2 linked regions of the Streptosporangium sp. NBC_01755 genome follow. The protein of the gene in region 1 binds, or shares a complex with, the protein of each later gene. Links are inferred from orthologs where the notes say so. Each region holds a gene or a part of one and is shown in the gene's direction. Other genes may lie near its edges. The genes, in order: uvrA and mfd.

Evidence for each region.
Region 2: the proteins of uvrA (region 1) and mfd are in contact, whole or in part, in a crystal structure (PDB 4DFC), measured with the Escherichia coli proteins. The link is inferred for Streptosporangium sp. NBC_01755 from one-to-one orthologs.

What each region holds. Positions count from the first base shown.
Region 1 is NZ_CP109131.1:6,812,343-6,819,959, forward strand. Bases 2,755-6,142 are described here. They hold uvrA (excinuclease ABC subunit UvrA), read left to right. Parts: upstream 2,755-3,101; coding sequence 3,102-5,942; downstream 5,943-6,142. Other genes in these bases: OG884_RS31485 (MBL fold metallo-hydrolase), read right to left, coding at 2,755-2,839. Also shown: OG884_RS31470 (TerC family protein), read left to right, coding at 1-500; OG884_RS31475 (phosphatidylserine decarboxylase), read left to right, coding at 629-1,276; pssA (CDP-diacylglycerol--serine O-phosphatidyltransferase), read left to right, coding at 1,263-2,096; more of OG884_RS31485, read right to left, coding at 2,198-2,754; OG884_RS31495 (Rieske (2Fe-2S) protein), read left to right, coding at 6,146-6,598; excinuclease ABC subunit UvrC, read left to right, coding at 6,962-7,617. UniProt on the Escherichia coli protein: The UvrABC repair system catalyzes the recognition and processing of DNA lesions. UvrA is an ATPase and a DNA-binding protein. A damage recognition complex composed of 2 UvrA and 2 UvrB subunits scans DNA for abnormalities.
Region 2 is NZ_CP109131.1:2,506,047-2,514,340, reverse strand. Bases 2,695-6,759 are described here. They hold mfd (transcription-repair coupling factor), read left to right. Parts: upstream 2,695-3,001; coding sequence 3,002-6,559; downstream 6,560-6,759. Other genes in these bases: OG884_RS11445 (SurA N-terminal domain-containing protein), read left to right, coding at 6,586-6,759; OG884_RS11455 (class I SAM-dependent methyltransferase), read right to left, coding at 2,695-2,848. Outside these bases: OG884_RS11465 (glycoside hydrolase family 26 protein), read left to right, coding at 1-626; cysC (adenylyl-sulfate kinase), read right to left, coding at 789-2,018; more of OG884_RS11455, read right to left, coding at 2,120-2,694; more of OG884_RS11445, read left to right, coding at 6,760-7,233; OG884_RS11440 (MazG family protein), read left to right, coding at 7,243-8,202. UniProt on the Escherichia coli protein: Couples transcription and DNA repair by recognizing RNA polymerase (RNAP) stalled at DNA lesions. Mediates ATP-dependent release of RNAP and its truncated transcript from the DNA, and recruitment of nucleotide excision repair machinery to the damaged site.

The sequences.
Region 1 (7,617 bases):
TGCGCTGGGCCCGGCGGGTGCTGCCGCACACCGACGACTACGTGGGTTCCAAGATCGTCGTCAAGGTCGACGGCAGGCGTATGGTCACCCCGCTGCTGATCGTCATGATCGCCATCGGTACCACCGACCTGCTGTTCGCGCTCGACTCGATTCCGGCGATTTTCGGCCTGACCACCGACGCCTTCATCGTCTTCACCGCGAACGCGTTCGCCCTGATGGGTCTGCGCCAGCTCTACTTCCTGCTGGGAGGCCTGCTTCAGCGGCTGGTCTACCTCAGCTTCGGTCTTGCGTTCATCCTCGGTTTCATCGGGGTTAAGCTGATCCTCGAGGCGCTGCACTCCAGCGGCGTCTCCTGGGCTCCCGAGGTGCCGATCTCGGTGTCACTGTCGGTCATCATCGTCACGATGGTCGTCACCACCGCGATCAGCCTGGCGAAGGTCCGGCGTGATGCTCGTGCGGGCAAGGAAAACACCGCTCCGGCGAGTGTCGAGCAGGGCTAGCGAATTGGCGTGTGAGGCGCTTTGCTTGTCTCATTGCGCCTTATAAGGGCTAAGAGATGGGTAGCATCCTGCCTCAGAGCAGGTAGACATACCGGTCTAATGCCGCAAGACATCACAAAAGGTTTCCTGTGTCCCACGATTCAGCAAGCCACCGGCCAGGTCCGCTGGGCCTGGCACGTGGCGTCTCCCCGTGGTTGCTCCCGGCCGTGGCCGCCGCCACCGTGACCTCCTTGCTCAGCCGCCGTGACCGGCGCTGGGCACTGGCGGCGGTTCCGCTGACCGCGCTCACCGGTGGGATGCTCTGGTTCTTCCGCGATCCGGATCGCACTCCGGGCACCGGGCGGATCCTGTCGCCCGCGGACGGCGTGGTGCAGAGCATCGATCCGTGGCCGGACGGCCGGACCAGGGTGGCGATCTTCATGAGCCCACTCGACGTGCATGTCAACCGGGCGCCACTGGCCGGCACGGTCACCTCGGTGGAGCACGTTTCCGGGGGGTACCTGCCCGCGTTCAACAAGGACAGCGACACCAACGAGCGGGTCGTCTGGCACCTGGACACCGCGCTCGGCGACATCGAGCTCGTCCAGATCGCCGGCGCGGTCGCTCGCCGTATCGTGCCCTACCTGGCCGAGGGGGCGAAGGTCGCCAGGGCCGAGCGGATCGGCCTGATCAGGCTTGGCTCGCGGGTCGACGTCTACCTCCCCGAGGGGATCGCCCCGGCTGTCTCCGTGGGCCAGAAGACCGTTGCGGGGGTGACCGGTCTTGACCACGGCTGACGCGAGCTGGCCGATGGACGAGACGGACGACGAGCCACAAGGACCCGTGGGCAAGGCGTTCCGCCTGTCGGCCGCCGACTCCCTCTCGCTCGGCAACGCCCTCTGTGGCTTCCTGGCGGTCTGCGTGCTCTCCTGGTCGGCCATCAACGCGCTGCAGGAGGGCAAGCCCTTCGCGGCCGACCCCCGGTTCTTCGGCACCGCCGTGGTGCTCCTGCTGATCGGTGCCACCTGTGACCTGTTCGACGGCCTGGTGGCCAGGAAGTTCCGTGCCTCGGCGATGGGCGCCGAGCTGGACAATCTCGCCGATGTGATCAGCTTCGGCTTCGCCCCCGCCTTCATGGTGGTCATCTGGGCGGGGTTCAACCAGCAGATCCCGTTCGTGCTGGTGATGGCCGCGGCGGCGTCGGTGCTGCTGGCCGGGGTCATCCGGCTCGCGCGTTTCGCCTGCGTGAAGACCAAGAGCGGCGACTTCATGGGCCTGCCCATCCCGATGGGCGCCATGACCGTGGTCTCGGTCGTACTGCTGTTTCCACCGTCGACCTGGACGATCCTGCCCATCTTCGGTGTGGCATATCTCATGGTGAGCCGGATCGAGTACCCCAAGCCCAAGGGCAACGTGGCCGCCGGGGTACTCGCCTGGATGATGATCAACGTCGCCTGCCTGACCATCTGGGTCGCGGGCCTGGCCGGTGGCGACACGCTGATCAAGGTCGGGGCCGTCATGCAGATGACGATCGTGGCGGCCATCCCGCTGCGTGTCCTGATGTTCAAGCGGGAGAAGCGCAAGGAGCAGCGCAAGGCGTCCGCCGGAGTCGGCTGACCGCCGGAACCGCCCGTCGTGGCCGGTCCCGGCGGGCGGTGGATCGATTCCTCAGGCTCGGCGGCGGCGCGGGCGGCTGAGGCCCCCGCCGCCGTGAGCGGTCACCAGCCCCGCTCGCGCCACTCGGGCAGGCAGGGGCGCTCGGCGCCGAGCGTGGTGTCCTTGCCGTGGCCCGGATAGACCCAGGTGTCGTCCGGCAGCCGGTCGAAGAGCCGCTCTGACACGTCGGCGAAGAGCCGGGCGAACCGCTCGGGGTCCTTGTTGGTGTTGCCGACACCGCCGGGGAAGAGCGAGTCGCCGGTGAACAGGTGGCCGGGGTGGTAGAGGGCGATCGAACCCGGGGTGTGCCCGCGCAGGTGGATCACCTCCAGGCCGACCTCGCCGACGGTGATCTCCTCGCCGTGCCCCACCTCCAGGTCCACCGGAACCGGAAGCCCCGGCGCGTCGAGCGGGTGGGCGATCACCGAGGCACCGGTCGCCCTGGCGACCTCCTCCAGGGCCTGCCAGTGGTCGCCGTGCTGGTGGGTAGTGATGATCTTGCTGATCGGCCGGTCACCGATGAGCTCCAGCAGCCGGTCGGGCTCGGCGGCCGCGTCGATGAGCGCGCCGTCGCCGGTCCGGGTGCACCGGATCAGGTAGGCGTTGTTGTCGAACGGGCCGACGGCCAGCTTGGCGATCGTCAGGGCGGGCAGCTCACGCAGGTCTGCGGGGCCGCCGACCCGCACATCACCGGTGTACGTCACGGATTCTCCTCGGATGGTGTCGCGGGGGAGTGGGTGGTGCCCGTCCCCACCCTCATCATTGCCGCCCGGCGGGTGGTGCGGGGCATAAGGGGGGTGTCCACGCCGTTGAAACCGAGGACGACCTGCCATGTCCAAGGGAGGACCGTAGTCTGGAGAGGCGGGGAACCCCTCAGCCCCGGATGCCGGCCCGGAAAATTGTCGGTCCCTCTCGCTAGTCTTCCCGCGACCGCTTCCAACCCTCTACAACGACGTCGGGACTACTGTGGCTGACCGCCTCATCGTGCGTGGTGCACGTGAACACAACCTCAAGGACGTCTCGCTGGACCTTCCGCGAGACTCTCTGATCGTCTTCACCGGGCTGTCCGGCTCGGGTAAGTCCAGTCTGGCCTTCGACACGATCTTCGCCGAAGGCCAGCGCCGCTATGTGGAGTCGCTGTCGGCGTACGCGCGGCAGTTCCTCGGGCAGATGGACAAGCCCGACGTCGACTTCATCGAGGGTCTCTCGCCGGCGGTGTCGATCGACCAGAAGTCGACGAGCCGCAACCCTCGCTCCACGGTCGGCACGATCACCGAGGTCTACGACTACCTGCGCCTGCTCTGGGCGCGCATCGGCAAGCCGCACTGCCCCCGCTGCGGGCGGGCGATCGCCAGGCAGAGTCCCGAGCAGATCGTCGACCGGGTGATGGAGCTCGAAGAGGGCACCCGCTTCCAGGTGCTCGCCCCGGTGGTCCGCGGACGCAAGGGCGAGTACGCCGAGCTTTTCAGTCAGTTGCAGGCCAAGGGCTTCGCCCGTGCCCGCGTCGACGGCACGGTGGTCCGGCTGGATGAGCCGCCGACGCTGAAGAAGCAGGAGAAGCACGACATCGAGGTGATCGTCGACCGTCTGGCGGTGAAGGAGGGCGCGAGCAGCCGCCTGACCGGCTCCGTGGAGACCGCCCTGCAGCTGTCGGGCGGGACGATCACCCTGGAGTTCGTCGACCTGCCGGAAAACGACCCGAACCGCGAGCGCTTCTACTCGGAGCACCTCTACTGCCCCTACGACGACCTGTCGTTCGAGGAGCTGGAGCCCCGCTCGTTCTCGTTCAACTCGCCTTTCGGCGCCTGCCCCGAGTGCACAGGCCTGGGCGTCCGCATGGAGGTCGACCCCGACCTGATCGTGCCCGACCCGGAGAAGCCGCTGGGCGAGGGCGCGATCTCCCCGTGGGCCGGTGGCCACACCAGTGACTACTTCGTCCGCCTCGTCGAGGCGCTCGGCCTGAACATGGGATTCAGCCTCGACACCCCGTGGGAGCGGCTCCCGAAGAAGGCGCAGAAGGCCCTGCTCTACGGCCACGACGAGCAGGTCCACGTCCGCTACAGCAACCGCTACGGCCGCGAGCGCTCCTACTACACCACCTTCGAGGGGGCCATCCCCTGGGTGCAGCGCCGCCACGGCGAGTCCGACAGCGACGGCATGCGCGAGAAGTACGAAGGCTACATGCGGGAGATCCCGTGCCCGGCCTGCGAGGGGGCCAGGCTCAAGCCGGTCTCGCTGGCCGTCACGGTCGACGGCCGCTCGATCGCCGAGGTCTCGGCGATGTCGATCGGCGACTGCGCGACGTTCCTGGCGGGGCTGAGGTTGTCGGACCGCGACATGCACATCGCCGAGCGGGTGGTCAAGGAGATCAACGCCCGGATGGGTTTCCTGCTCGACGTGGGCCTCGACTACCTGACCATGAACCGGGCCTCAGGCACCCTCGCCGGTGGTGAGGCCCAGCGCATCCGGCTCGCCACCCAGATCGGCTCCGGCCTGGTCGGTGTGCTGTACGTGCTGGACGAGCCCTCCATCGGCCTGCACCAGCGCGACAACCAGCGGCTGCTGGAGACCCTGATCAGGCTGCGCGACATGGGCAACACGCTCATCGTGGTCGAGCACGACGAGGACACCATCGCCGCCGCCGACTGGGTGGTCGACATCGGCCCGGGGGCGGGCGAGCACGGCGGCCAGGTCGTCGTCTCCGGCACCGTGGCCGAGCTGCTGGCCTCGGAGGAGTCGATGACCGGCGCTTACCTGTCCGGCCGCAAGACCATCGCCATTCCCGCCGTACGCCGCAAGCGCGACAGGAAGCGGCAGCTCACCGTGAAGGGCGCCCGCGAGCACAACCTCAAGGGCGTCGACGTGGAGTTCCCCCTCGGGTTGCTGACCGCGGTCACCGGGGTCTCGGGTTCCGGCAAGTCCACCCTGGTCAACGACATCCTCTACAACGCGCTGGCCAAGGAGCTGAACGGCGCGCGCACCGTCCCCGGCCGCCACGCGCGGGTCAACGGGATGGACCTGGTCGACAAGGTCGTGCACGTGGACCAGTCGCCGATCGGCCGCACGCCCCGTTCCAACCCGGCGACCTACACCGGGGTCTTCGACAAGGTCCGCGACCTGTTCGCGCAGACCACCGAGGCCAAGGTCCGCGGCTACCAGAAGGGGCGCTTCAGCTTCAACGTCAAGGGCGGCCGGTGCGAGGCGTGCTCGGGAGACGGCACCCTCAAGATCGAGATGAACTTCCTGCCGGACGTCTACGTGCCCTGCGAGGTCTGCCACGGGGCGCGCTACAACCGGGAGACCCTGGAGGTCCACTACAAGGGCAAGACGATCTCCGAGGTGCTCGACATGCCGATCGAGGAGGCCCTGGGCTTCTTCGACTCCATCCCGTCCATCAAGCGTTACCTGCAGACGCTCCACGACGTCGGCCTGGGGTACGTCAGGCTCGGCCAGCCCGCCACGACCCTGTCCGGCGGTGAGGCCCAGCGCGTCAAGCTCGCCTCCGAACTGCAGCGCCGCTCCACCGGCCGGACGATCTACGTGCTCGACGAGCCCACCACCGGCCTGCACTTCGAGGACATCCGCAGGCTGCTGGGCGTCCTGGGCAAGCTTGTCGACGGCGGCAACACGGTCATCGTCATCGAGCACAACCTCGATGTGATCAAGACCGCCGACTGGCTGATCGACATGGGTCCGGAGGGCGGCTCCAGGGGCGGCAGCGTGCTCGCCGTCGGCACGCCCGAGGATGTCGCCCTGATCGACGAGAGCCACACCGGCCGCTTCCTGCGCAAGATCCTCGGCACCTGAGGATAGTTTTATGGCGCTGTGTTTAATAAAGGGATGGATTGTCGGATTCAGGGTGTGATGTGGGTTTCCTGGCTGCCGTAATCAGGTGATCGCCGAGGAGCGGTGGGGTGTAATTCTTCACAGTCTCTTGATGCCTTGTACGGCATGCTGAACCGTCATCGGGGTGCAGTCATACCTGAACATGATGATCCTGGAGGAGATACATGACTGAGACGACACGTCGTACGGTGATCTTGGGTGCCGGAGGGGCAGGGGTGGCCGCGGTGCTGACCGCGTGCGGGAGTTCGGAAGAACCCGCGGCGGTCGGCGCTGACACCTCCTCGACCGCGCCCTCACAGGCGCCGGCGGCCGTCGCGGGCGACTCCGGGGCGAACGCCCTGGCCAAGACCGCGGACATCCCCGAGGGGGGCGGCAAGGTCTTCAAGGACCAGAAGGTCGTGATCACCCAGCCGGCCGCGGGCCGGTTCAAGGCGTTCACCTCCGTCTGCACGCACCAGGGATGTGACGTCGACAAGGTCGTGGACGGCACCATCGACTGTCCGTGCCACAACAGCAAGTTCAAGATCACTGATGGTTCCGTGGTGGACGGCCCGGCCACGAAGCCGCTGGAGGAGAAGGCGATCAAGGTGGACGGCGACTCCATCAGCCTCGCCTGAGTTCGGTCATGGCTCCGCCGCCGGGACGGATCGTCTCGGCGGCGGGGCCGCGCGTCACCGGTTCTCAGGCGCGGCAGGGCGTGCCGTGTCCGGGCAGGGTGGTCCGCCCACGGGGGTGAGCCAGGTGGCGTGCGGTGCGAGTCGCGATGCGCGTCGTGCCGGGAGAGCGGTGCCGGGAGAGCGGTCAGGTGGCGTGCGGTGCGAGTCGCGATGCGCGTCGTGCCGGGAGAGCGGTGCCGGGAGAGCGGTCAGGTGGCGTGCGGTGCGAGTCGCGATGCGCGTCGTGCCGGGAGAGCGGTGCCGGAAAAAGCTGTAAGGAAACCTGTCGGTCCGGGCAGATAGGCTTTCCGTGTGGCGAGATCTGTGGGTGGTCCGGCGAGTTTCCGGCCGAAGCCGGGGTCGATCCCCGAGTCCCCCGGCGTCTACCGGTTCAAGGACGCCGGCGGCCGGGTCGTCTACGTCGGCAAGGCGAAAAGCCTGCGCCAGCGGCTCAACTCCTACTTCGCCGACTTCGCGAGCCTGCATCCGCGCACCCAGACCATGCTCACGACCGCCGTGGACGTCGACTGGACCGTCGTCGGCACCGAGGTCGAGGCGCTCCAGCTCGAATACTCCTGGATCAAGGAGTACGACCCGCGGTTCAACGTCAAATACCGCGACGACAAGTCCTACCCCTACCTCGCGGTGACCATGGGGGAGGAGTTCCCCCGGGTCCAGGTGCTGCGCGGGGCCAGGCGCAAGGGCATCCGCTACTTCGGCCCCTACTCCCACGCCTGGGCGATCAGGGAGACGGTCGACCTGCTGCTACGGGTGTTCCCGATCAGGAGTTGCTCGACGGGGGTGTTCCGGCGGGCCGCGCAGGTCGGGCGCCCCTGCCTGCTGGGTTACATCGACAAGTGCTCCGCCCCCTGCGTCGGCCGGGTCACCGCCGAGGAGCACCGGAAGCTGGCCGAGGACTTCTGCGAGTTCATGGCCGGCAACACCGGCCGGTTCGTCAGGCGGCTGGAGCGGGAGATGCG
Region 2 (8,294 bases), 4.3 Mb from region 1 along the record:
CCGCCCACATCGTGCGGACCTTCCCGGAGAGGTTCTTCCTCACGATCCACCACGAGCCGGAGAACGACGTGCGGGAGGCCCGCGGCGCGGGAATGTCCGCGGCCGACTACGCGGCGATGTTCCGGCACGTGGTGCGACGCCTGCGGCACGGGGGCGTGACCAACGCCGTCACCGTGATGACCTACATGGGTGCGCCCAACTGGGCGTCAGAGCCCTGGTTCGAGAGGCTCTACCCCGGTGACGACGTGGTCGACTGGGTGGGGATGGACCCCTACGCCGACCACAGGGTCCACAGCTTCGACGGCCTGGTCAACAAGACCAGGCCCGACTTCCCCCGCTGGCCGGGGTTCTACCGCTGGATGAGCGAGCGCTTCCCGGGAAAACCCGTCATGGTCGCCGAGTGGGGCGTCTTCGAACGCCACGACCGGCCCGGGTTCAAGGAATGGTTCTTCGCCTCGGTACGCGAGGAGATCCGCGACTACCCGCAGATCAAGGCCCTGGTCTACTTCGACTCGCCACGCGCCCCCCGGGGGGACACCCGCTTCGACACCACACCCGGCGGGCGGCGGACCTTCGCCGAACTCGCCCGCGACCCGCACCTCAGCACCACCGTCCCCACAGGCTGACCCCGCAGTCTCCGCCGGGCCGGCTCCGCACCTCCCGGGCCGGCCCCGCAGTCCCCGCAGGCTGACCTCTCCGTCCCCCGCTCGTCCCCTCCCGGGCCGGCCCCGCCTTCCCCGCGGGCGCCACCCGGCCGTGCCGCGACGCCCTCGCGGGGCCGGGATCCGTCAGCGGATCCAGCCGCCCTGGATCAGCGGGTCGAGCACCTGGTGCACCGCCCGGTCCACGCTGATGTCCGTGGTGTCGATCTCCATGTCGGCGTCGTCCGGCTCCTCGTACGGGTCGGAGATGCCGGTGAACTCGGGAATGAGCCCCGCGCGGGCCTTGGCGTAGAGCCCCTTGCGGTCGCGGCGCTCGCACTCCGCCAGCGGGGTGGAGACGTGGACCAGCAGGAAGTCGGCGCCGACGGCCTCGACCATCGCGCGTACCTCCTCGCGGGTGGCGGCGTAGGGCGCTATGGGCGCGCAGATCGCCAGGCCGCCGTGCCTGGCGACCTCGGCGGCGACGAAGCCGATGCGGCGGATGTTGAGGTCGCGGTCCTTCTTGGAGAAGGTCAGCCCCGCCGACAGCAGGTGGCGCACCACGTCGCCGTCGAGATAGGTCACCGTGCGGCTGCCACGCTCAAGCAGCGCGTCGCGCAGCCCCCGGGCGACGGTCGACTTGCCGGAGCCCGACAGGCCGGTGAAGAAGATCACCAGCCCCCGCCGGTGCGGGGGGCCGGGGAGCGTCACGGGGTTCGGGCCGGCCAGGTGCTCGGTCGCGCCATAGGCCTCGGCCACCCGCTCGCGCAGCTCCAGGTCGATGGCGGGCTCCCTGGGCGCCAGCGGCACCACCGCCACGAGCGTGCCCTCGGGCAGTCCGTCACGGGCCCTGAGCGCGGCGCGGACCACCGCGGGCCCACCCTCGCCGTACGCCAGCGGGAGAAGCAGGATCGACGCCTTCAGCTCCTGCGCGGTCGCCACGATCTCGCCGAGGTCGCCCAGCGGCCCGCGCATGGTGACGGCCAGAACCGCCTCCCGCTCGCCCACCTCCTCGCGGACCCGCGCCGGGGGGCGGCGGAGCCGGGCGAACGGCCCGTGCTCGGGGGAGTCCAGGGCCTCGACTCCTCCGGCGGTGAAGCCGTCCTCGCGCCCGGTGACGGTCAGCACGGCCAGTGCCGCACCCTCGGGGTCGCGCAGGGTGATCCGGTCGCCGGGGGCGGCGGGGTGGTCGCCGGGCAGCGTGAGGGTGACCGGCGCGGGCCATGGCGTGCCGTCGACGAGCGTGCCGGACTCGTCCACGGAGTGCGCGTCAGCCGAGCTCATGAAGCCCGTCAGCGGGCTGAAGGCGCCGGAGAGCAGCAGTTCGAGGTCGGCCAGCTCACGGGCGTCGGGGGTCCACTCGAAAGGCGCCGTCATCTGCTCCCGCTCCACAATCCCGATCGTCGGACTTTCCGGTCCCGGCTGCTCAGGATGGGCGCTCCGGCCGGTGAACCCCGACCCCACCGCCCCGGCGAATCTCAGATCAGCCGGGCGAAATGGCTCTGGGGCTTGCGGATCACCATGGTTATCTCGTCGTGAGACGCGGGCCGGCGTCCTCTGGAGAGGACCTCCACCACCGAGCAGGCGGCGCGGGCAAGCTTACCGAGAGGTCCGTTGAGCGCGGGCCCGCTGTTGGCGGAGATGTCCTCCGTCACCATCAGCCCGCGCACCAGGCAGAAGGAGTGCATCCCCTCGCGCGAGGCGATCTGCTCGTAGACGGCGGGCAGCGGGCCCACCGTCCCCGAGGGGGCGAACCTGCGCCACAGCATCCGCCGCAGTCTCGACGGCGCCAGCCGGTCGCAGGCCCCGTACGCCGAGGCTCGGTCACGCATCCTGACCAGCAGCAGCCCGCCGGGGCGCAGACCGGTGAGCAGCCGGTCGAGCACCAGTTCCGAGTGCTCGATCCGCTCAAGCAGGAACGGCACGTAGACGACGTCGAACGCCCGCGGCGGCACCGGTACGGAGCGCAGGTCGCCCAGCGCCCACGAGTCCAGATCCTTGCGGGCGGACGTGCTCTTGCGCAACGCGGGCAGGTCCTCGTCGATCCCGATGACCCTGGCCTCCGTCTGCGCCAGATCGAGCGGCTCCGGCCATCCGCACCCGGCGATCAGGACATCGAGCCGCCGACCGAGCTGGCTGGTCCACTGCTCCCTGACCCGCTGACTCAACAGGTCGTCTCGATCGACGACCGACCTCACCTCTGACATATAACCGAGAGTAGTCAACCCAGCACGATTCATCGCGCATTTACCACTCCTTGCGAGGTCGTGCGCCAGGGCAAGTAGCCTTGACCTGGTACCCCCCGTGTCTGCACGGCTCGGGGCTGTCGTGTTGCCGTCGTGGGGCTGTGGGCGAATCTGATGAGTCTTTCCGGACTTCTGGACCTTGTCGCCGGGGAGCCTGAGCTGGCTTCCCTTCTTCGGGATGTGCGCGAGGGCGACTCGTCCGACGTGTCGCTGGTCGCGCCGCCGGCGCTCCGTCCCTTCGCGGTGGCCGCGCTGGCCAGGGAGGGGGCCAAGGGGGCGGCCAGGACCGTCCTCGCGGTGACCGCGACCGGTCGCGAGGCCGAGGATCTCGCCTCGGCCCTCACCAGCCTCCTGAACGAGAGCACCGTCGCGGTCTTCCCCGCGTGGGAGACGCTTCCGCACGAGCGCCTGTCGCCGCGCAGCGACACCGTGGGCCAGCGCCTGGCGGTGCTGCGCAGGCTGGCCCACCCGGTCGAGGGCGATCTCTCGGCCGGCCCGCTGCACGTGGTCGTCGCGCCGATCAGGGCGCTGCTCCAGCCGATCGTGCGCGGCCTGGGCGACCTGCAACCGGTGCGGCTGCGCGCCGGGGACGACGCCGACCTCGACAGCGTCGTGCACAGCCTGGTGGAGAACGGCTACCACCGGGTCGACATGGTGGAGAAGCGCGGGGAGGTCGCGGTCAGGGGCGGGCTGCTCGACGTCTTCCCGCCGACCCAGGAGCACCCGCTCCGGCTGGAGTTCTGGGGCGACACCGTCGAGGAGATCCGCTGGTTCAAGGTCGCCGACCAGCGCTCGCTGGAGGTGGCCGAGGACGGGCTGTTCGCCGCCCCCTGCCGGGAGCTGCTGCTGACCGCCGAGGTCAGGGAGAGGGCGAGGCGGCTGGCCGAGGCGCACCCCTCGCTGGCCGAGGTCCTGGCGCAGCTGGCCGAGGGCGTGCCGATGGAGGGCATGGAGGCGTTCGCGCCGGTGCTCGCCGGAGAGATGGACCTGCTCGTCGACCACCTGGGGGAACAGGCGGCGATCTTCGTGTGCGACCCGGAGCGCATCCGCGGGCGCGCGGACGAGCTGGTGCGGACCAGTCAGGAGTTCCTGGAGGCGTCCTGGATCAACGCGGCGTCAGGCGGCGAGGCGCCGATCGACCTGGGCGAGGCGGCGTTCCGCACCCTGGAGGAGATCCGCGACCACGCGCGGCAGCTCGGCCAGCCATGGTGGTCGCTCGCGCCGTTCGGCGTGGAGAGCGAGACCGGCGGCGCTCGGGGCGGGGGGCCGGACGGCGGGCTGGTGCTCGGGGCGCGCGAGGCCGAGGCATACCGGGGCGACACCCAGCGGGCGCTGTCGGACATCAAGGGCTGGCTCGACTCCGAGCGGGTGGTCGTCCTGCTGAGCGAGGGCCACGGCCCCGCCGAGCGCATGGTCGAGCTGCTCAAGGGCGTCGACCTGCCCGCGCGCCTGGAGCCGGACCTTGAGCGGATCCCCGACCCCAAGGTCGTCCACGTCACCACCGGCCTGGTCGAGCACGGGTTCGTCACCCCGTCGCTGGCCGTGCTGACCCACCTCGACCTGGTCGGCCAGAAGGCGTCGACCAAGGACATGCGGCGGTTGCCGTCCCGGCGCCGCAACATGGTCGACCCGCTCCAGCTCAAGGTCGGCGACAACGTCGTGCACGAGCAGCACGGCGTGGGCCGCTACGTCGAGATGGTGCAGCGCACCGTGCAGGGCGCCACCCGCGAATACCTGGTGATCGAGTACGCCAGGGGCGACCGGCTCTACGTGCCGACCGACCAGCTCGACGAGGTCACCCGCTACGTCGGGGGCGAGTCGCCCACGCTCAACCGGATGGGCGGCGCAGACTGGGCCAAGGCCAAGACCAAGGCCAAGAAGGCGGTCAAGGAGATCGCCGGAGAGCTGATCCGCCTGTACTCCGCCCGGATGGCCTCACCGGGACACGCGTTCGCGCCCGACAGCCCGTGGCAGCGCGAGATGGAGGACGCCTTCCCCTACGCCGAGACCGGCGACCAGCTTGAGGCCATCGACGAGGTCAAGCGCGACATGGAGCGCCCGATCCCGATGGACCGGCTGATCTGCGGCGACGTGGGCTACGGCAAGACCGAGATCGCGGTGCGGGCGGCGTTCAAGGCGGTGCAGGACGGCAAGCAGGTGGCCGTCCTGGTGCCGACCACGCTGCTGGTGCAGCAGCACATGTCGACCTTCGCCGAGCGGTTCTCCGGATTCCCGCTCAATGTCAGGCCGATGTCGCGGTTCCAGAGCGACGGCGAGGTCAGCGCCACCTTGGAGGGGCTGCGCGAGGGATCGGTCGACGTGGTGATCGGCACGCACCGGCTGTTCTCGTCCGAGGTCGGGTTCAAGCAGCTCGGCCTGATCATCATCGACGAGGAGCAGCGGTTCGGTGTCGAGCACAAGGAGGCCATGAAGCACATGCGCACCCAGGTCGACGTGCTGGCCATGTCCGCGACCCCGATCCCCCGCACGCTGGAGATGGGACTCACCGGCATCAGGGAGATGTCCACGATCCTCACCCCGCCCGAGGAGCGGCACCCGATCCTCACCTTCGTCGGCCCGTACGACGAGAAGCAGATCGGTGCCGCGGTCCGGCGCGAGCTGATGCGTGACGGCCAGATCTTCTTCGTCCACAACCGGGTGGCCAGCATCAACAAGGTCGCGGCCATGCTGCGCGAGCTCGTGCCCGAGGCCAGGGTCGCCGTCGCGCACGGCCAGATGCAGGAGCACCAGCTGGAGAAGATCATGGTGGGCTTCTGGGAGCGCGACTTCGACGTGCTGGTCTGCACCACGATCGTCGAGTCGGGCCTGGACGTGCCCAACGCCAACACCCTGATCGTCGACCGGGCCGACAACTACGGCCTCTCCCAGCTCCACCAGTTGCGCGGCCGGGTCGGCCGGGGCCGCGAGCGCGGCTACGCCTACTTCCTGTACCCGCCGGAGAAGCCGCTCACCGAGACCGCCCACGAGCGTCTGGCCACCATCTCCCAGCACACGGAGATGGGCGCGGGCATGTACGTGGCGATGAAGGACCTGGAGATCCGCGGCGCGGGCAACATCCTGGGGGCGGAGCAGTCGGGCTTCATCGCGGGTGTCGGCTTCGACCTGTACGTGCGGATGATGGCCGAGGCGGTGCAGGAGCAGAAGGCCAAGCTGGCCGGCACCTACCAGGAGGACGAGCGGCCCGACGTCAAGGTCGAGTTGCCGATCAACGCCCACATCCCGCATGACTACGTCACCTCCGAGCGACTGCGCCTGGAGGCGTACAGGCGGATCGCCGCGATCGGTTCCGACTCCGACATCGGCGCGGTGCGCGACGAGCTCGTCGACCGGTACGGACGACCGCCCCAGCAGGTGGAGAATCTACTGGAGGTCGCCCGCTTCCGGATCCGAGCTCGCCGTGCCGGGCTCACCGACGTCACCCTGCAGGGCCAGAACATCAAGTTCGCGCCGGTGGAGCTGAAGGACTCCCAGCAGGTCAGGCTCCAGAGGCTGTACCCGAAGGCGCTGCTGAAGCAGGCGGCGGGTACGTTGCTGGTGCCCGTGCCCAAGACCAGGCCCCTCGGCGGTCAGCCGTTGCGCGATCTGGATCTGCTCAAGTGGTGCGGCGATCTCGTCGAGGCGATGTTCCTCGAAACCGCGCGGGTAGAGTAAGCACGTTTGTCGTGAAGGGAACGCATGTGAAGTCGACCCGAGTGCGCGTCATCCTGGCGGTCGCCGCCGCCGGTGTCGCGCTGACCGCCTGCTCTCCGAACCAGGTCGGCGCCGCCGCCGTCGTGGGTGGGGAGCGCATCAGCTCCAGCGAGCTGGACAGGAATGTCCGTGAGTACGAGGCGGCGCTGTCCAAGGCGGGTGTCTCCGCCTCGGAGCTGCAGTTCCAGGACAGCGTCCCGCAGCTCGTGCTCTTCCAGCTGGCCAATGCCAAGCAGTACGCGAAGGTCGCCGAGAGCAAGGGCATCACGGCCACCGCCGGCGAGATCGACCAGGTGATCGCGGGTCAGGGTGGTCAGGAGAAGTTCGAGCAGCAGATGCTCCAGCAGGCGGTGGCCCCCTCGCACGCACGCGAGTTCATCAGGTCGCAGGTGCTGATCAGCAAGCTCGTCGCCAAGTACGGCGGCGGCACGGACGAGGCGGCCATCCAGCGCGGCCAGCAGCAGGCGGTCAAGGACCTGCAGGCCATGCCGATCACCTGGAACCCGCGCTACGGCCAGCTCAACCAGCAGCGGAGCCAGGAGCAGCCGAGCGTCTTCGTCGACGCCGGTCGCTTCGGTGCCCCGGCGGCACCCGCCGCCCCTGCCGCCGAGCAGCCCGAGACCCCGCAGCAGTAGCCTCCGGGCATGTCGCTGATCATTGTCACCACCTCGCCCCGGGTCGCCCCGGGGCTGCTCGGCCATCGCGCCTGGCAGGTTCTCGCGGAGGGTCCGGTCCGCACCGGGGCCGCGGACCATCCGCACCTGCCCTACCTGGCGGAGGCCGGGATCGACGTCGAGGTGGTCGCCTGCGACCCGGCCGCGCTGGTCCGCGAGGCGGTGGCGGCGACGGTCGTGTGGCTGGAGGCCGACGAGGCGCTGATGCGCTCCATCGGCCACGCCGCCGTGGCGCTCGAGGACCCGCCGGTGATCGAGGTCTTGCCGGGCTCGTACGACCTGCCGGGCGCGCGGCTGCTCGACCTGGTCTCGGTGATGGACCGGCTACGGGTCGAATGCCCGTGGGACGCCCGGCAGACCCACGAGTCCCTGGCCCCGTACCTCATCGAGGAGGCCTACGAGGTGCTGGAGACCATCGAGGAGGGCGACCACGCGGCGCTGCGCGAGGAGTTGGGCGACCTGCTCCTCCAGGTGGCCTTCCACGCGCGGGTCGCCCGGGAGCGGCCGGACGGGTTCGACGTCGACGACGTGGCCGACGGGATCGTCGCCAAGCTCGTCCGCCGTCACCCGCACGTCTTCGCCGACACCCGGGTGGAGGGTGCGGGCGAGGTCAGCGCCAACTGGGAGACCATCAAGGCGGCCGAGCGCGCGGCCAAGAGCGGCGGTGATCCCGGCTCGGTGGTCGACGGCGTTCCGATGGGCCAGCCCGCGCTCTCCCTCGTCGCGCAGCTCCTGCGCCGCGCCGAGCGCGCCGGAGCTTCCGCGGACCTTCCCGAGGGGGTGCCCGCCGACGGCCTGGGAGCGAAGCTCTTCGAGCTCGTACGGCAGGGGCAGGCGGCCGGTCTCGACCCCGAGGCCGAGTTGCGCGCCGTCGCCCGCGCCTACCGCGACCAGGTGCGTGCCAATGGCGACGCTAACGCGTCGCGGTGAGGCCGCTCTTATCCGGCTCCTTCCCTTGTCGAGGGAGGCCGCTCTTATCCGGCTCCTTCCCTCTCCTCAGTCCAGTCGCCGGCGCGGCCTCA